3 regions of the Arthrobacter sp. CDRTa11 genome follow, and region 2 is predicted to be linked to each of the others. Evidence: riboswitches for the same ligand, from Rfam matches in the RefSeq annotation. Region 2 holds a riboswitch; each other region holds the start of a gene.

Region 1 (5,038 bases), 1.8 Mb from region 2:
ATGACTCCGTCCCCAACCACTGGGTTGTCGCCCCGGGCCACATTCGGGCTTTCGACCAGCGCATCGAGCAGGACCTGTCCAACGCGGGCCCCTTCCTGGCCGCTGCCTTGGCATCCCGCGGAACGGTCCGCATCCCGAACTGGCCGGCCGGTACCACCCAGGTGGGCGACAAATGGCGCAGCATCCTGTCCGCAATGGGCGCCGAAGTCAGCCTGGCTGACGGCGTCCTGACCGTTACCGGCGGAGCTGGGATCCAGGGTGGCGACTTCGATGAAACCAGCGAACTTGCCCCGACTGTCGCCGCCCTGTGCGCCCTCGCCAGCGGGCCTTCCAGACTCACAGGAATAGCGCACCTGCGCGGGCATGAGACAGACCGGCTGGCGGGGCTTGTCACCGAAATCAACCGCCTCGGCGGCAATGCAGAAGAGACCAGCGACGGATTGGTGATCCGCCCGGCCAAGCTGCATGGCGGCGTCGTACATAGTTACGCAGACCACCGAATGGCCACAGCGGGCGCCATCCTTGGCCTCGCCGTGGAAGGCGTCGAGGTGGAGGACATCGCCACCACCGCAAAGACCATGCCGGACTTTCCTGCACTGTGGGCGGACATGCTGGCCCAGGGCCAGTCAACCGAGCCCCAGGGACCGGAGGGTTCCGTCGGTGGCACGCAGCACTGATTCTTGGGACGAGTCCGATGTCCGGATCCGTCCCAGCAAGAAGGGGTCCCGCCCGCGCACCAAGGACCGTCCCAGTCACGACGACGCTGTCACGGGACGCATCATCACGGTGGACCGCGGCCGGTATACAGCAGTGGTGGGTGAGGATTCGGGCGATGAGCGGGTGATCATCTCGGCAAGGGCCCGGGAATTGCGCCGTTCCCCCGTGGTTGCCGGAGATTTCGTCTCGCTGGTGGGGGATGTATCGGGGGAACCGGACACCCTGGCCCGCCTCGTCAAGATCCAGGACCGCAGGACACTCCTGCGCCGAAGCGCGGACGACACGGATCCGGTGGAGCGCGCAGTAGTGGCCAACGCTGATCAGCTGGTGGTTGTGGTGGCTGCCGCCAACCCGGAACCCCGCACAGGCTTTATCGACCGCGCCTTGGTAGCAGCCTACGACGCCGGGATTGACCCGCTGCTGCTGGTCACGAAGGCGGACGTGAAGGATCCTTCGGAGCTGTTGTCCAACTACGAGCACCTTGATTTCCCGGTGATCATCAGCCGCACGGCCGATTCCGAGGCGTCCGGCATCGACGCGCGTTCCGATGACGGACTGTCGGCCCGGCTGGACAGTAATGCCGTTGCCCAGCTCCGTGAACACCTCGATGGCAAGGTCACGGTGATGCTGGGGCATTCGGGCGTGGGCAAATCCACCATGGTTAATGCGCTGACAGGTGCCGAACGTGCCACCGGCGGCGTCAACGCGGTGACGGGGAGGGGGCGGCACACGTCATCGTCTGCCCTGGCCCTCAAACTGACTGACGCGCCGGCGGGCAGCTGGATCATTGACACTCCAGGGATCCGGTCCTTCGGCCTGGCGCATGTGGATCCGGACCGCATCCTCCGGTCATTCCCGGACCTCGAACCGGGAACAGACGCGTGCGAACGTGGCTGCAAGCACAACGCCGCCGCGGTCAACTGCGGCCTGGACGCATGGGTGGCCGAGGGCCACGCCGGCTCCACGGGTGCAGCCCGGCTTGCATCACTGCGGCGGTTGCTTGGCACTGATCCGCGGATGGAAGGCCAGGAAACCAAGGAACTCGGCAGCATGGGCTGACGTACGGCCAGCCGGAATCCGCTCACTGTTCGTCGGGTTTTTGCCGCTTTTCCTGCCTTCAGCGGACCGTGTCCGGGAGCGTCGGAACGGTTCGGGACGCCGATGTCCCCGCCCCTGCCTCGCTTTGACGGTAGTTTGGAACCATGATCCAACCCGCTTCGAGCTACAACGATGACTTGCGCCTGGCCCACGTGCTGGCCGACTCCGTGGACGACCAGACCATGAGCCGCTTCAAGGCCCTGGACCTCCACATCGAAACCAAGCCGGACCTGACGCCGGTCACAGATGCTGACAAGGCCGCTGAGGAAGCCATCCGAGGCCAGCTCTCCCGCTCCCGTCCCCGTGATGCCGTGCTCGGTGAGGAGTTCGGCAGCAGCGGACATGGTTCCCGCCGGTGGATCATCGACCCCATTGACGGCACTAAGAACTTTGTTCGCGGCGTCCCTGTCTGGGCCACACTCATCGCACTCGTTGACGAGGGCGAACCGGTGGTTGGCGTGGTCAGCGCCCCGGCGCTCGGTAAGCGCTGGTGGGCGGCCAAGGGCGCTGGAGCCTACATGGGCCGTTCCCTCGCCGCCGCCACCCGGCTCCGGGTATCGGACGTCTCGAAGCTCTCGGACGCGTCGCTGTCCTACTCCAGCCTGGGCGGGTGGAAGGAACGGGGCAACCTGGACGAGTTCCTGGAGCTCACTGAGGATGTGTGGCGGACCCGGGCATACGGCGACTTCTGGTCCTACTGCATGGTGGCCGAAGGGTCTGTGGACATCGCTTGTGAACCGGAGCTGAACCTTTACGACATGGCGGCGCTGGTGCCCATTGTGGTTGAGGCCGGCGGCCGGTTTACCTCCCTCGAGGGAGAGGACGGACCCTTCGGAGGCAACGCCCTGGCCACCAACTCCATCCTGCACTCGGAGGTCCTGAAGAGACTCAATCCCAGCCTGGACGATCTCCTGTCGTCCTGATCACCCGAATTATCAGCGGCGGACGCCTCCAAAAGGAGGCGTCCGCCGTCGTATCTTCGATGAGTAGGCCTATTTCAACGCCACGTAACAAAACCCTTAACATTCGGCCCGGCTTTTTCCCCGCCCGGCCCATGTCCTACGCTCTTAACAGGTCACGAGTGCCAGCGCTAAACCCCGGTTTGCTGGCCGGCAACCCTCCATTCGCGGTGGGGTGCCCCGGGTGACGACCAGGCCGGTCCGGAACGGATGCGGCAAGCGCGGATTCCCGGCACAGGGAGTCCTTTTCAGAGTGAGGTCTCTGTGACAACTGCCACCGTCTCCCCCAATACCGCTGCCCAGGCACGGCCCGGCACATCAACAGCACTGTCCGCTGATCGCCTTGCCATCGCCGGGCGTCCCCTTTCCGCCGTCACCGGAGCGGAGATCCAGGCTCCCCTGATCCAGGGCGGGCACGCCAGGTACGCCAACCTGGACTATGGTGCTTCGGCGCCGGCCCTCTCCGTGGTTTCTGCCTACCTCAACGAGATCCTGCCGTTTTACGCGAGCGTCCACCGTGGTGCCGGCTACGCATCCCAGATCAGCACTTCGGTTTATGAGAACTCACGCAGCATCGTCAGGGACTTTGTTGGCGGCCGTCCGGATGACTCCGTCATCTTCACCCGTAACACCACTGATTCCCTGAACCTGCTGGCCGGCTGCCTTCCGGCCACCGACGGGCGCAACCTGGGCGACGTCCTGTATCTCGACATCGAACACCATGCCAACCTCCTGCCGTGGCAGGGAGTCCCGCACCGCAGTGTCGTCGCCGCCGACACCCTCACCGGTACCGTCGAGGCTATCCGTGCCGAGCTGGAACAGGGCGGGGTGAGCCTGCTGGCCGTCACCGGTGCGTCCAACGTCACCGGCGAGATCCTGCCCATCCGGGCACTGGCGGCACTGGCCCACGAGCACGGCGCCCGCATCGTGGTGGACGCCGCACAGCTTGCACCGCACCGGCGGATCGACATCGCCGCTGACGACGTCGACTACCTGGCCTTCTCCGGCCACAAGCTCTATGCGCCCTTTGGGTCAGGTGTCCTGGTGGGCCGCCCGGACTGGCTCGACGCCGGCACTCCCCACCTGGCGGGCGGCGGCGCTGTCCGGGAAGCCAGGCTGGATGGCGTGAGCTGGGCCACCGGCCCGGCCAGGCATGAAGGCGGCTCCCCCAACGTCCTGGGCGCAGCCACTCTTGCCCGCGCCACCCAGGTCATCGCCGCCTTGGACCAGAACCGCTGGCATGCCCATGAGTCCGCCATCAGGTCCTTCCTGGTGGAAGGCCTTGAGAAGATCGACGGCGTCACAGTCCACCAGATCTTCAAGGACACCGACCCCGAGACCGATACCATCGGCGTCGTGAACTTCTCCGTTGCCGGCTATGACGCGGGACTGGTGGCTGCCTATCTGTCCGCCGAGCACGGCGTCGGCCTCCGTGACGGCCGTTTCTGCGCCCACCCCTTGCTCAAACGCCTTGGTCTTCCTTCCGGCTCCCTCCGGGCCAGCTTCGGACTGGGATCCCGCCTCGAAGACGCCCAACGGCTGCTGGCAGGCATCGAGGAACTGCGACGCACCGGCCTGGGCTGGGACTACGTGGTGGACGCCGGCCGCTGGGTCCCCGCCAATGACACCCGGACTTACCCGTCGTGGGCGCCGAACACCCCCGGCACCGCGGGCGCCGCTCCCTGCATCGAAGACTGACTGCGCCCAAGACTGAACTGCATCTGAGACTGACCTGCGCCCAAGACTGAAGTGCACCCCTTTCAAAGGTCCGGCGTGAGGCCTGCTGGAGGCCTGGTTCGTCGGTACGCGCCCGTGCGGTAAATTCGAAAGATACCCAAGGGCATCAGGCGAAGGAGGCCGCGCGTGGCACGGGGTGGCCCCAAACTTGACCACGGACGCCGTCGGGAACTCGCACAGAGCTTCCAGGACGGCGGCGAGCACTACCAGCGCGTCCGGCCCGGGTATCCCGCGGACTCAGCTGACTGGCTGATTCCCGTCGGGGCCCGGGATGCCGTTGACGTGGGTGCAGGGACTGGCAAGTTCACGGCCTTGCTGCTGGAGCGCGGCCTGGCCGTTTCAGCGGTGGACCCTTCCGCCGACATGCTCAAGCAACTGGCGATCCACTATCCACAAGTGGCGGCAAAGCAGGGTACAGCCGAGTCAACAGGTATGGCGAGCGGCTCCTTCGACGTCGTCAGCGTTGCCCAGGCCTGGCATTGGTGTGACCCGCTGCCAGCCAGCACGGAACTCGCACGGATTCTTCG
Region 2 (5,038 bases):
TCATTCCTGATACCGATGGGGATGCGGATGTACCGGAAATACGTCAACCGCCGGAACCAGGAACAGAGCTTCTCCGGACGCTACCCGGACCAGTTCCCCGGTCCCCGTCCGGGACCGCAGAGCAACCAGCCGCGCGACGGCTACACCCAGCAGGACTACATGAGCGGCGGCTTCCGCCAGATCAGCAGCCCCGAGCCCCTGCCGCCCAGCCAGCCACTTCCCCCGTTCCAACCATTGCCGGGCCAGCAGCTTCCGACGCCGGACCAGCAACGCCCGCCGTACGGCCAGCCAGTGCCTCCCCGGGACCGGGAACAGGAACCGCAGAAGCCTGCGGCCCCCTCCACTCCCCCGCTGCCGTCGGCCCCGCAGGGCTACCGTGCCCGCAAGCTTGCAGAACTTGACCAGCAGTACAGCAACGGCGAAATGGCCATGGATGAGTACATGGCGCGCCGGGCGGAGATCATGAACGGCTGACGCAAAAAACTTCACGGCCCAGGAGGTTTCCAGCCCGGGAACTTCCTGGGCAAGGAACTTTCCGTGCCAGGAACTTTCCGGGCAGGACTTCTTCTTAGACCAGGAACGTCGTCCTGAGCTGGCTGCCCAGCTGGCCGATTTCGGTGAGGAAGCCGTCGTGGCCGATGGGGCATTCAATGATGTGCACATCAACGTCGCCCGGCAGGGCTGCCGCCAACTCGTGTGACTGGGACGGGAAGTAGAGCCTGTCGCTGTCCACGGCCGCCACAAAGAACCGGGCTGTCGCCGTGGCCAGGGCCTCGTCCAGGGAACCGCGCCCCCGGCAAACGTCGTGGCTCATCAGGGCCTCGGTGATGGCGATGTAGCTGTTGGCGTCGAAGCGCTGGACCAGCTTGTTGCCCTGGTGGTCCAGGTAGCTTTCCACCTGATAGCGGCCGCGGTCGCCCAGAGCCGGTGCCTGGAATGGTGTTTCGGGTGCCTGGGCCAAGCGTCCGAACCTGCCGTCAAGTTCCCGGGCCGAGCGGTAGGTGATGTGGGCTATCCGTCGGGCCAGGGCCAGGCCGTCCTCCGGAGAGGGACCGCCGTAGTAGTCGCCGTTGTTGAAGTTGGCATCCTGGCGGATCGCGAGGGTCTGGGCCTGGGCGAAGGCAATCTGTTCCGCCGTGCTCGCGGCGCCGATCGATACCACGGCACACCGCTCTACCCGCTCAGGGTAGGTCAGGGCCCATTCCAGGGCACGCGCGCCGCCCATGGAGCCGCCCAGGACGGCGAACCAGCTCTGGATGCCCAGCAGGTCAGCCAGCCGCGCCTCGGCAACCGTGCTGTCCCGCAGTGTCACCAAGGGAAAGCGGGAGCCCCACGGCTTTCCGTCAGGGGCAGGCGACGACGGTCCGGTGGAACCGTAGCAGCCGCCCACGATGTTCACGGAGACCACAAAAAACCTGTCCGTGTCCACCGGAGCACCGGGGCCGGCCAGCTGTTCCCACCAGCCCGGTTCATCGGTGTCGCCCCGCGTGACGTGGGTGCTGCCTGTCAGGGCGTGCTCGATCAGGATGGCGTTGGAGGCGTCATGGTTGAGTGTGCCCCAGGTTTCATAGGCCAGGGTGACATCCGGCAGGAAACCTCCGGCTTCGAGTTCGAGTCCGCCGATGGTGGCGAACTGGACCACTCCGTTTTCAGGTACGGCGGTGCGGGAGACGGTAATCGTCATGTGAGGACCTTTTCTACGCGCTTGCCCGCCGTCAAGTGACCGGCAGGCCAGGTCTTCACCCGGGGCACCCCACCGCGGAAGGAGGGTTGCCGGCCAGCAAGCCGGGGCTGTCACTGGCACTCATGACCTGCTTCGAGTGTACGAAACAGCCATGCCTCTTGACCAAGAGTGTGACTGGTTATGACTTTCCCGGCCTGCAGCCCAGGTGCCGGCGACCGCCCGGCTGCATCCGCAGGGCCATAGTCAGCAGACTTCCTAACCATGGTTTCCGGGCCAATGTCCACTCATGACACAAAGTAGAAAGCGGGTAAGGCTACCCTTAGCTGAGAGCCCGATCACAAAGTGCCAAGATGAAGGGCATGCGCATGGATCACGTCTCTTACGCCTGTGAACACGATGGCCTGGCTGCCACAACCGAACGAATTTCGTCCGCCCTCGGCGTCGAAGCCGTGAAGGGTGGAGTGCACCCCCGTTTCGGAACCCGGAACATGATCATTCCACTCGCGGGCCACAAATACCTTGAAGTAGTGGAGGTCCTTGACCACCCGGCATCGGACAAAGCGCCGTTCGGACAGGCCGTGCGTGCACGCTCTGCCGCCGGCGGCGGCTGGATGGGCTGGTGCGTCGAAGTGGACGACCTCGCCCCGTTCGAACGCCGGCTGGGACGCTCTGCCGTCAACGGCAACCGGAAGTTCCCCGACGGCCGCGAACTTGTGTGGAAGCAGATCGGAATCCTGGGCCTCATCGCCGATCCCCAGGTCCCATACATGCTCAAGTGGGAAGGCGATCCCGCCCTGCACCCGTCCAACGCCTATGAAAGCAACGTCAAGATGTCCTGCCTGACCATTGCCGGCTCGGCGGAACGGGTGACCGAATGGCTCGGCGAACCTGTCGAAAAGCCGCTTGAGGATGTAGCAGTGGAATGGGTGGCTCCGCATGGAACCCCCGGCATCCTTTCCGTCACGTTCGAAACCGCCTCCGGGGCAGTCACCATCTAAGCCCTCCCCCGGCCGGTCAACGGCCGCTGGGAACAAACTTCGGCCGCCATCAGCGGGTGCCAATGACGTCACCTGCCGATGGCGGCCGAATTACTTTAACGCCGCCGTCGCTCCTTGGTTTTCTCCCACCTCACCCGAGGCCTACGGCAGACCCAAAGAGGCTGAAGCCAACGAACGCCACAATGTCCAACAGAGCGTGCGCAATCACCAGTGGCATCACCCGCTTTGTCCGGGTGTAGAGCCAGGCGAACACCACCCCCATCACGGCGTTGCCGATGAAGGGCCCAAAGCCCTGGTAGAGGTGGTAGCTGCCGCGCAGCATGGAGCTGGCGAAGATTGCCAGGGGCATGCTCCAGCCGAATTTGCCGAAACGGTCCATCAGGTAGCCCACCACAATCACTTCCTCCACCACCGCGTGCCGCACGGCGGACAGGATCAGCACCGGCACCGTCCACCAGTAGGAATCCAGGGCGCTGGGAATGATGGCAGTGGTAATGCCTAATGCCCGCCCTGCCGCGTAGAGGCCAAGTGACGGGATGCCGATCAGGGCGGCAAGTCCAAGACCCTGCAGCATGTCCCGGCCGGGCCTGGCGAAGTTGAAGCCAAGCTTCCGGAAGGCCGAACCTGCATGTGCGCCGTCCCCCGCCCCCGGTTGCCGCTGGTCGGACAGGAAGTAGATGACCAGCAGGACCGGCACCAGCGCGAAGACGATGTCCAGTAACTGGTAGGTGAGATCGAAGTATTCACGGGTGCTCTGCGAGCGGTTGAGGGTTGAGGTGCCTTCCGCCAGCGGGGCGCGCGTCATCTTATCCAGCAGCTGGACCACGGAGTAGACGGCGGACTGGCCCAGGGACAGCCCCAAGACGATCCAAACTTCAAGGCGCAGCCGACGGCGGGAGGGAACCAACATGCTCCCATCTTGCCTGTAGTTTCTGGTTCTTCGCTGATGCATTACCGGGTCAAAGGGCTGTCAAACAGCTGCGCCGCTCCGGCGGCACCTATGCTTGGGGCTTATGAGTGCGCCCGGGAAAATTATCATGATCCGGCACGGCCAGTCTGCAGCCAACGCCGATACCTCGATCTACAACAGGGTGCCGGACTATCGGATTCCACTGACCGCCCTGGGTGTGGAGCAGGCGAGGGCAGCCGGCGAGCAGATCCGGTACGAGCTGGACGGCCGCCAGGTGTGCGTCTATGTCTCGCCCTACCTGAGGGCCCATCAGACCCTCGAGGCACTGAACCTCGGAAGCCTCACCGAGCGGGTGATCGAGGAACCGCGGCTGCGCGAGCAGGACTGGGCCAACTTCCAGATCAGCGGCGATATTGAAGACCAGAAGGAACTGCGCAACGCGTACGGCCATTTCTTCTACCGTTTCCGGGAGGGCGAATCCGGCTCGGACGTCTACGACCGGATCTCCTCGTTTATGGAAACGCTCTACCGCCACTGGTCCAAGCCCGACTATGCGCCGAACACACTGCTGGTAACGCACGGGCTCACCATGCGCCTGTTCTGCATGCGGTGGTTCCACTGGTCAGTGGAGTACTTCGAGTCCCTCAACAACCCGGACAACGCGGCGGTGCGGACGCTGGTGCGGACCGACCTGAACAAGTACGAACTCGACATCCCGTTCAGCCAGTGGGTGGACCGCAGGGTGGACGAGACTGTGCTGGACGCGCCCCCGGTCATTTTCTAGCGGCTTCCCAGTCGGCGGCCTTTTCACCCATCCGCTTCTCCAGGCAGCGGCTGTCGCGACAGCGGAACTGCGGGGGCCTTACGCGAGTTTCGGCGCAACAATGACTTCGGTGCCGGTGGCCTCAAAGGCCGCCTTATCCTCGGCTGAAATGCCGGCGTCGGTGATAAGGCGTGTGAACTCGTACCCGTCCATGGTGGCAAAGGCGCGCACACCCACCTTGGACGAATCGGCCAGCACGTAGGAGACCCGGGCCCTGCTGGCCAGGAGCGCGTTGACGGACGCTTCGGCCTCGCCGGTGTTGGTGGGTCCCACCACGGGATCGATGCCGTTGACGCCGATGAAAGCGATGTTCAGGACCACCTTCTGCATGATGATGTCCGTGTACGGTCCCACCAATTCATAGGAACGCGGGTTGAGGATGCCGCCGGTCACCATCACCTTGATGTTGGGCCGGACGGCCAGTTGCGCCGCGATATTGATGGCGTTGGTGACCACCGTCAGGGTTGGCTGGTTGGACGGAGCGTTGAGGTCTTCGCGGGTTGCCAGGATCTGGGCCAGCGCCGTGCTGGTGGTGCCGCCACAGAGCCCGATCACCGCACCGGGACTGATCAGGGCAGATGCCGCCTGGGCGATTTCTTCCTTGGCCTGAGCGTGGTCGTCCC
Region 3 (5,038 bases), 910 kb from region 2:
CTGCAGGAGAACCTCCGCATCGCCCGTGAACTGCTGGAGCGCACCGCCGCCGCGAAGATCATCCTCGAAGTTGAGATCGGCACCGTCGGTGGCGAGGAAGACGGCGTCGAGAACGCCATCAACGACAAGCTCTACACCACGGTTGAAGATGCCCTGGCCACCATCGAGGCCCTCGGTGCCGGCGAGAACGGCCGCTACATCACCGCCCTGACCTTCGGCAACGTGCACGGCGTGTACAAGCCGGGCGGCGTGAAGCTGCGTCCGGAGATCCTGAAGGATATCCAGGCCCAAGTTGGCGCGAAGATCGGCAAGGACAACCCGTTCGACCTCGTCTTCCACGGCGGTTCGGGCTCCTCGGACCAGGAAATCGCTGACGCCGTCTCCTACGGAACCATCAAGATGAACATCGACACCGACACGCAGTACGCCTACACGCGTCCGGTGGTTGACCACATGTTCAAGAACTACGACGGCGTCCTCAAGGTTGACGGCGAAGTGGGCAACAAGAAGCTCTACGATCCGCGCGTCTGGGGCGCCTCGGCCGAAGCCGGCCTGGCTGCACGTGTGGTGGAGGCAGCCAAGCAGCTCGGCTCCCTCGGCAAGTCGTTCTAGTATGTCCGACGAGTTCCGCAGGAACCTGATGGGCCCCGAGCCCACCCTCCTGCCTGCCGAGACCGAGGTCTACGAGCAGCTGGAGGCGGGCCAGGAGGCACTGGATCTGGTGGAAAAGCACCCCACCTCCTCGCTGCTGTGGGCTGTGCTCGCGGAAGAGGCGTGGGCCGAGGGACGCACCATCGATTCCTACGCCTATTCCCGTGTGGGCTACCACCGCGGCCTGGATTCGCTGCGGCGTAACGGCTGGCGCGGCGTCGGCCCCATCCCCTGGGAGCACGAGCCCAACCGCGGCTTCCTGCGTGCGCTGTATTCGTTGGGCCGCGCTTCGGCGGCCATCGGCGAAGCCGAGGAACCGGAACGGATCGAGAAGTTCCTCAACGACTCGGACCCGGCAGCGAAAGCGGCGATCGAAGGCAACTGAACGAAGTTAAAAGCACGTTAAAGCACGACGGCGGGTGGTCACCTTTATTGGAAAGGTGGCCACCCGCCGTCGTTAACTCCGTAACCGGAGGGGACTAGCTGGGCTTCGTCAGGCCTGTGCGCGCCATGGCATCCGCATAGGCCACGTGCATTTCTTCAAGATACTGTTCCTGCCGGGCCGGGGTACCGGCGAAGGCACGGCCACTGAGGGAACGGACCTTGTAGGTTTTCAGGCCGCGGCGCCAGAGCAGGGGCACCTCGGTCTTCAGCAGCAGGTTGGCCAGGCGGTTGGCCTCGGTGCCGTGTGCCACGATGACGGAAGCCCGGGGCACGAGGGCCAGGAACTTGAGCAGCGGCTTGAGGCCGGAGGCGATCTGGTCCGGCGTGAACTTGCCGTTGGGCTCGCCAGGGGTGTGCCACGGGTGGACGTTCCACGGCATCACGAACTCCGGACGCAGGCCCAGTTTCCACTGGACGCCCAGCATGCGGGTGGCGGCGTCGTCGTCGCCGGCGGTAATGAATCCGGACTTGTCCGCTTCGCCGATGTTCGAGTACAGGCTGATAATGCGGCATTCATCTACGTCGTGCATGGGGTCAACGTAGGGAACTTGGGTGTCCGGCTTGACGCTCTGCAGGGAATCGCACAGCTCGTTGACGGCTGCGACGTTGGGTTCGTAACGGCGGCTCATGAGCTGCTCGCGAAAAGATTCAGGTGCCAGGGCTGTCATGTATTGCTATGTCTCCTGCGGGGCTCGGTGATGCTGCCAATCCGGAAAATGGGCGCACCGTGGCGCGGCAGGTTCCGGGATGGTTTGAAATGTGGAGTGGACCGATTCCTGGTCGGTCCTTATCAGTTTAGCAAGCCCCGCAAAACGCAGGCGCGCCCAAGGCCTTCCCGTGATGGAAGGCACAGGGCGGCTGGATCGCTGCACCTACCAAAGACGCTGGCTGGCGCGCCGGGCGCCCTCGCCGAGAGCCTCCAGTTTGGCGAAGGCGATCTGCGGGTGAACACGGCCGCCCAGCCCGCAGTCCGTGGACGCAATAACGTTCTCCCGGCCCACCAGTTCGGCGAAGCGGACAATCCTGTCAGCGACGAGATCCGGGTGTTCCACAACGTTGGTTGCATGTGAGACCACCCCGGGAATGATGGCCTTGCCCTCCGGAAGCCTGGTGTTTTCCCACACCCGCCACTCATGCTCATGCCGGACGTTGGCGGCCTCGAACGAGTAGGCCCCGGCGTTGACCTGCAGGACTGATCCAACGATGTCCCCGAACGGAATGTCCGTGGTGTGCGGCCCATGCCAGGAACCCCAGCAGACGTGGAGGCGGATCTGTTCCTGGGGCAGGTCGCGGAGGGCCCAGTTGGTGGCCTCGATGCGCAGCTGGATGAATTTGAGGTAGTCCTCCAGCGATGGCTCGGGGTTGATCTGGTCCCAGCTTTCCGCGAGGGAGGGGTCATCGAGCTGTACCGTCAGGCCGGCGTCGATGATGGCCTTGTATTCCTCCCGCATGGCATCGGCGCAGGCGTACAGCAGTTCCTCGTCCGACTTGTAGTACTCGTTGGCTACCCTGGCGCACGAACCGGGGGACAGGGACGCCAGAAAGCCTTCGGTCAGGCCGGCTGCAGCCAGTCCCTTTTTGAGGTTGGTGACATCGGAGGCCACCAGGTCATGCCCCGTGTAGGTCAGGGGTCCCGCGATTTTCGGTTGCGTCACGCTTTTGCGGTGCGCCAGGATGCCCGAGGACGGATCGGTGTATGCGTCGTTGAAAGCCAGCCGGTCCCGGCGGTCCGGAAACGAGGTCAGCACAATGTGCCCCGGGGACGAGCGATGCACCACGGGGTCCTTCCACCTGTCCACGTCGGTGGGTTCCAGGCCGCCCAGCCTGGCGAAGGAATAGTTCCACCACGCGCCGTAATCAACGGAAGTGGACATGGTGTGCCCGTACTCGCCGTCGTTCGCAATGTCGACGCCGAGGTCTTTCTGCCGCTGGACCACATCCGCCACCGAGGCCTCCAGCAGCTCCAGGAATTCGGGCGTGATGCCCTCGGATTCCTTGGCGGCATTGGCGGCGATGAGTTCCGGGGTTCGGGGCAGGGAACCTGCGTGCGTGACCTGGATGTAGTCGGTGTTGAGGGACATGGATACTTCCTTTCCATCGGTCCTGGCAGTAGCACCAGCGGACAGGATTGTCCCTGCACCCGTGGTTGCTGCGGCGTCAGCGAGCCAGGTCTCTCGGCCGCTCCGGATGGGTACTCTCACTTAATGGCATCTGCCGGGTGCGGGCAAGACTTCGCCAGATTATTTCAGCCGGTTTGTTTCAGCCGGTTTGTTTCATGGGATGGGCGGGTGGCAGGCGCGAAGAAACCCAGGGCCCGCCTGCTGCGAACGAGTAGAGAAACCCGGGGATCCGCTAAACTTGGCTGGTAAGAGCCCCGAACTCTTGCCTGGCAGGCCACCGCAACTGTGCCCGCCAGACTGTAGCCGTCGGGGCATTCTCATGAACGGCGTTGACTTCCGGCTGAACACCTGCTGCCTCACCAGGGTGGATCAACCGGAATGCAGCCCGAACGAATGGGGGAGGATCCCATGCCAGCTATCGTGATCGTAGGAGCCCAATGGGGCGACGAGGGAAAAGGCAAGGCCACTGATCTCCTCGGCGGCCGCGTCGACTATGTGGTTAAGCCCAACGGCGGCAATAACGCCGGGCATACCGTCGTCGTAGGCGGTGAGAAGTATGAGCTCAAGCTCCTTCCGGCCGGCATTCTCAGCCCCAATGCGGTTCCCATCATCGGCAACGGCTGCGTGGTGAACCTTGAAGCCCTGTTCCAGGAAATTGAAGGCCTGCAGGCCCGCGGTGCAGACACTTCCAAACTGCGCGTCTCCGCCAATGCACACCTGGTGGCGCCTTTTCACCAGGTGCTGGACAAGGTCACTGAACGTTATCTCGGCAGCCGCGCCATCGGAACCACGGGCCGGGGCATCGGGCCCGCCTATATGGACAAGGTGGCCCGGCTGGGCATCCGTGTCCAGGACGTCTTCGACGAATCCATCCTCCGCCAGAAGGTGGAAGGATCGCTCCGCCAGAAGAACGAGCTCCTGGTCAAGGTCTACAACCGCCGCGACATCGATGTTGAGGAGATTGTTGAATATTTCCTCTCCTTTGCCGAGCGTCTCCGGCCGCTGGTCATCGACAGCACACTGGTCCTGAACAAGGCCCTGGATGAGGGCAAGGTAGTGCTCATGGAAGGCGGCCAGGCCACCTTCCTGGACGTGGACCACGGCACCTACCCGTTTGTCACCTCCTCCAACCCCACCGCCGGCGGAGCCTCCGTTGGCTCCGGCATCGGTCCCACCCGGATCTCGCGCTCCATCGGCATCATCAAGGCGTACACCACGCGTGTGGGCGCCGGCCCGTTCCCCACGGAGCTCTTCGACGAGATGGGCGTGTACCTTCAGAAGACGGGCGGCGAGTTCGGCGTCAACACCGGCCGTCCCCGCCGCTGCGGCTGGTACGACGCCGTCCTGGCCCGCCATGCGGCCCGCGTCAACGGCTTCACGGACTACTTCGTCACCAAACTGGATGTGCTCACCGGCATCGAGCAGATCCCGGTGTGCGTGGCCTATGACGTCGACGGTGTCAGGCACGACGAAATGCCCATGACCCAGACCGAGTTCCACCACGCCAAGCCCATCTTCGAGTACTTCGAAGGATGGACCGAGGACATCACGGCCGCGCGCACCATGGATGACCTGCCGGAGAATGCACGCAACTACGTCCTGGCCCTGGAAAAGCTCTCCGGTACCCGCTTCTCAGCCATTGGCGTAGGTCCGGACCGGGACCAGACGATTGTGGTCAACGACCTCATCAATGACTGACAGTTTCTGAAAGTCCGACGCCGGCGGGTCACCTGAACAGGTGGCCCGCCGGCGTCGTTAATGGGCAAACCCGGATGGATGCGAACCTCTTAAGTAGGATCCTCACCAACTTAGGTGTGAAACAG

The links. Region 2 has a riboswitch for S-adenosylmethionine ahead of metX (homoserine O-acetyltransferase MetX). Riboswitches for the same ligand answer to the same signal wherever they lie in the genome.
Region 1: another riboswitch for S-adenosylmethionine. It lies ahead of F8G81_RS15590 (aminotransferase class V-fold PLP-dependent enzyme); the one in region 2 lies ahead of metX (homoserine O-acetyltransferase MetX).
Region 3: another riboswitch for S-adenosylmethionine. It lies ahead of F8G81_RS03420 (cobalamin-independent methionine synthase II family protein); the one in region 2 lies ahead of metX (homoserine O-acetyltransferase MetX).

The regions. Positions count from the first base shown of each region.
Region 1 is NZ_CP044532.1:3,454,501-3,459,538, forward strand. It holds gene aroA (3-phosphoshikimate 1-carboxyvinyltransferase) at 1-677, shown strand, start outside; gene F8G81_RS15580 (ribosome small subunit-dependent GTPase A) at 661-1,776, shown strand; gene hisN (histidinol-phosphatase) at 1,920-2,738, shown strand; SAM riboswitch class IV at 2,889-3,002, shown strand; gene F8G81_RS15590 (aminotransferase class V-fold PLP-dependent enzyme) at 3,039-4,472, shown strand; gene F8G81_RS15595 (class I SAM-dependent methyltransferase) at 4,638-5,038, shown strand, end outside.
Region 2 is NZ_CP044532.1:1,639,466-1,644,503, reverse strand. It holds gene F8G81_RS07415 (hypothetical protein) at 1-474, shown strand, start outside; gene metX (homoserine O-acetyltransferase MetX) at 569-1,684, opposite strand; SAM riboswitch class IV at 1,697-1,812, opposite strand; gene F8G81_RS07405 (VOC family protein) at 2,044-2,682, shown strand; gene F8G81_RS07400 (CPBP family intramembrane glutamic endopeptidase) at 2,813-3,592, opposite strand; gene F8G81_RS07395 (histidine phosphatase family protein) at 3,720-4,376, shown strand; gene F8G81_RS07390 (DeoR/GlpR family DNA-binding transcription regulator) at 4,455-5,038, opposite strand, start outside.
Region 3 is NZ_CP044532.1:725,343-730,380, forward strand. It holds gene fbaA (class II fructose-bisphosphate aldolase) at 1-612, shown strand, start outside; gene F8G81_RS03410 (DUF3151 domain-containing protein) at 614-1,036, shown strand; gene F8G81_RS03415 (uracil-DNA glycosylase) at 1,131-1,763, opposite strand; gene F8G81_RS03420 (cobalamin-independent methionine synthase II family protein) at 1,968-3,176, opposite strand; SAM riboswitch class I at 3,187-3,289, opposite strand; gene F8G81_RS03425 (adenylosuccinate synthase) at 3,624-4,913, shown strand.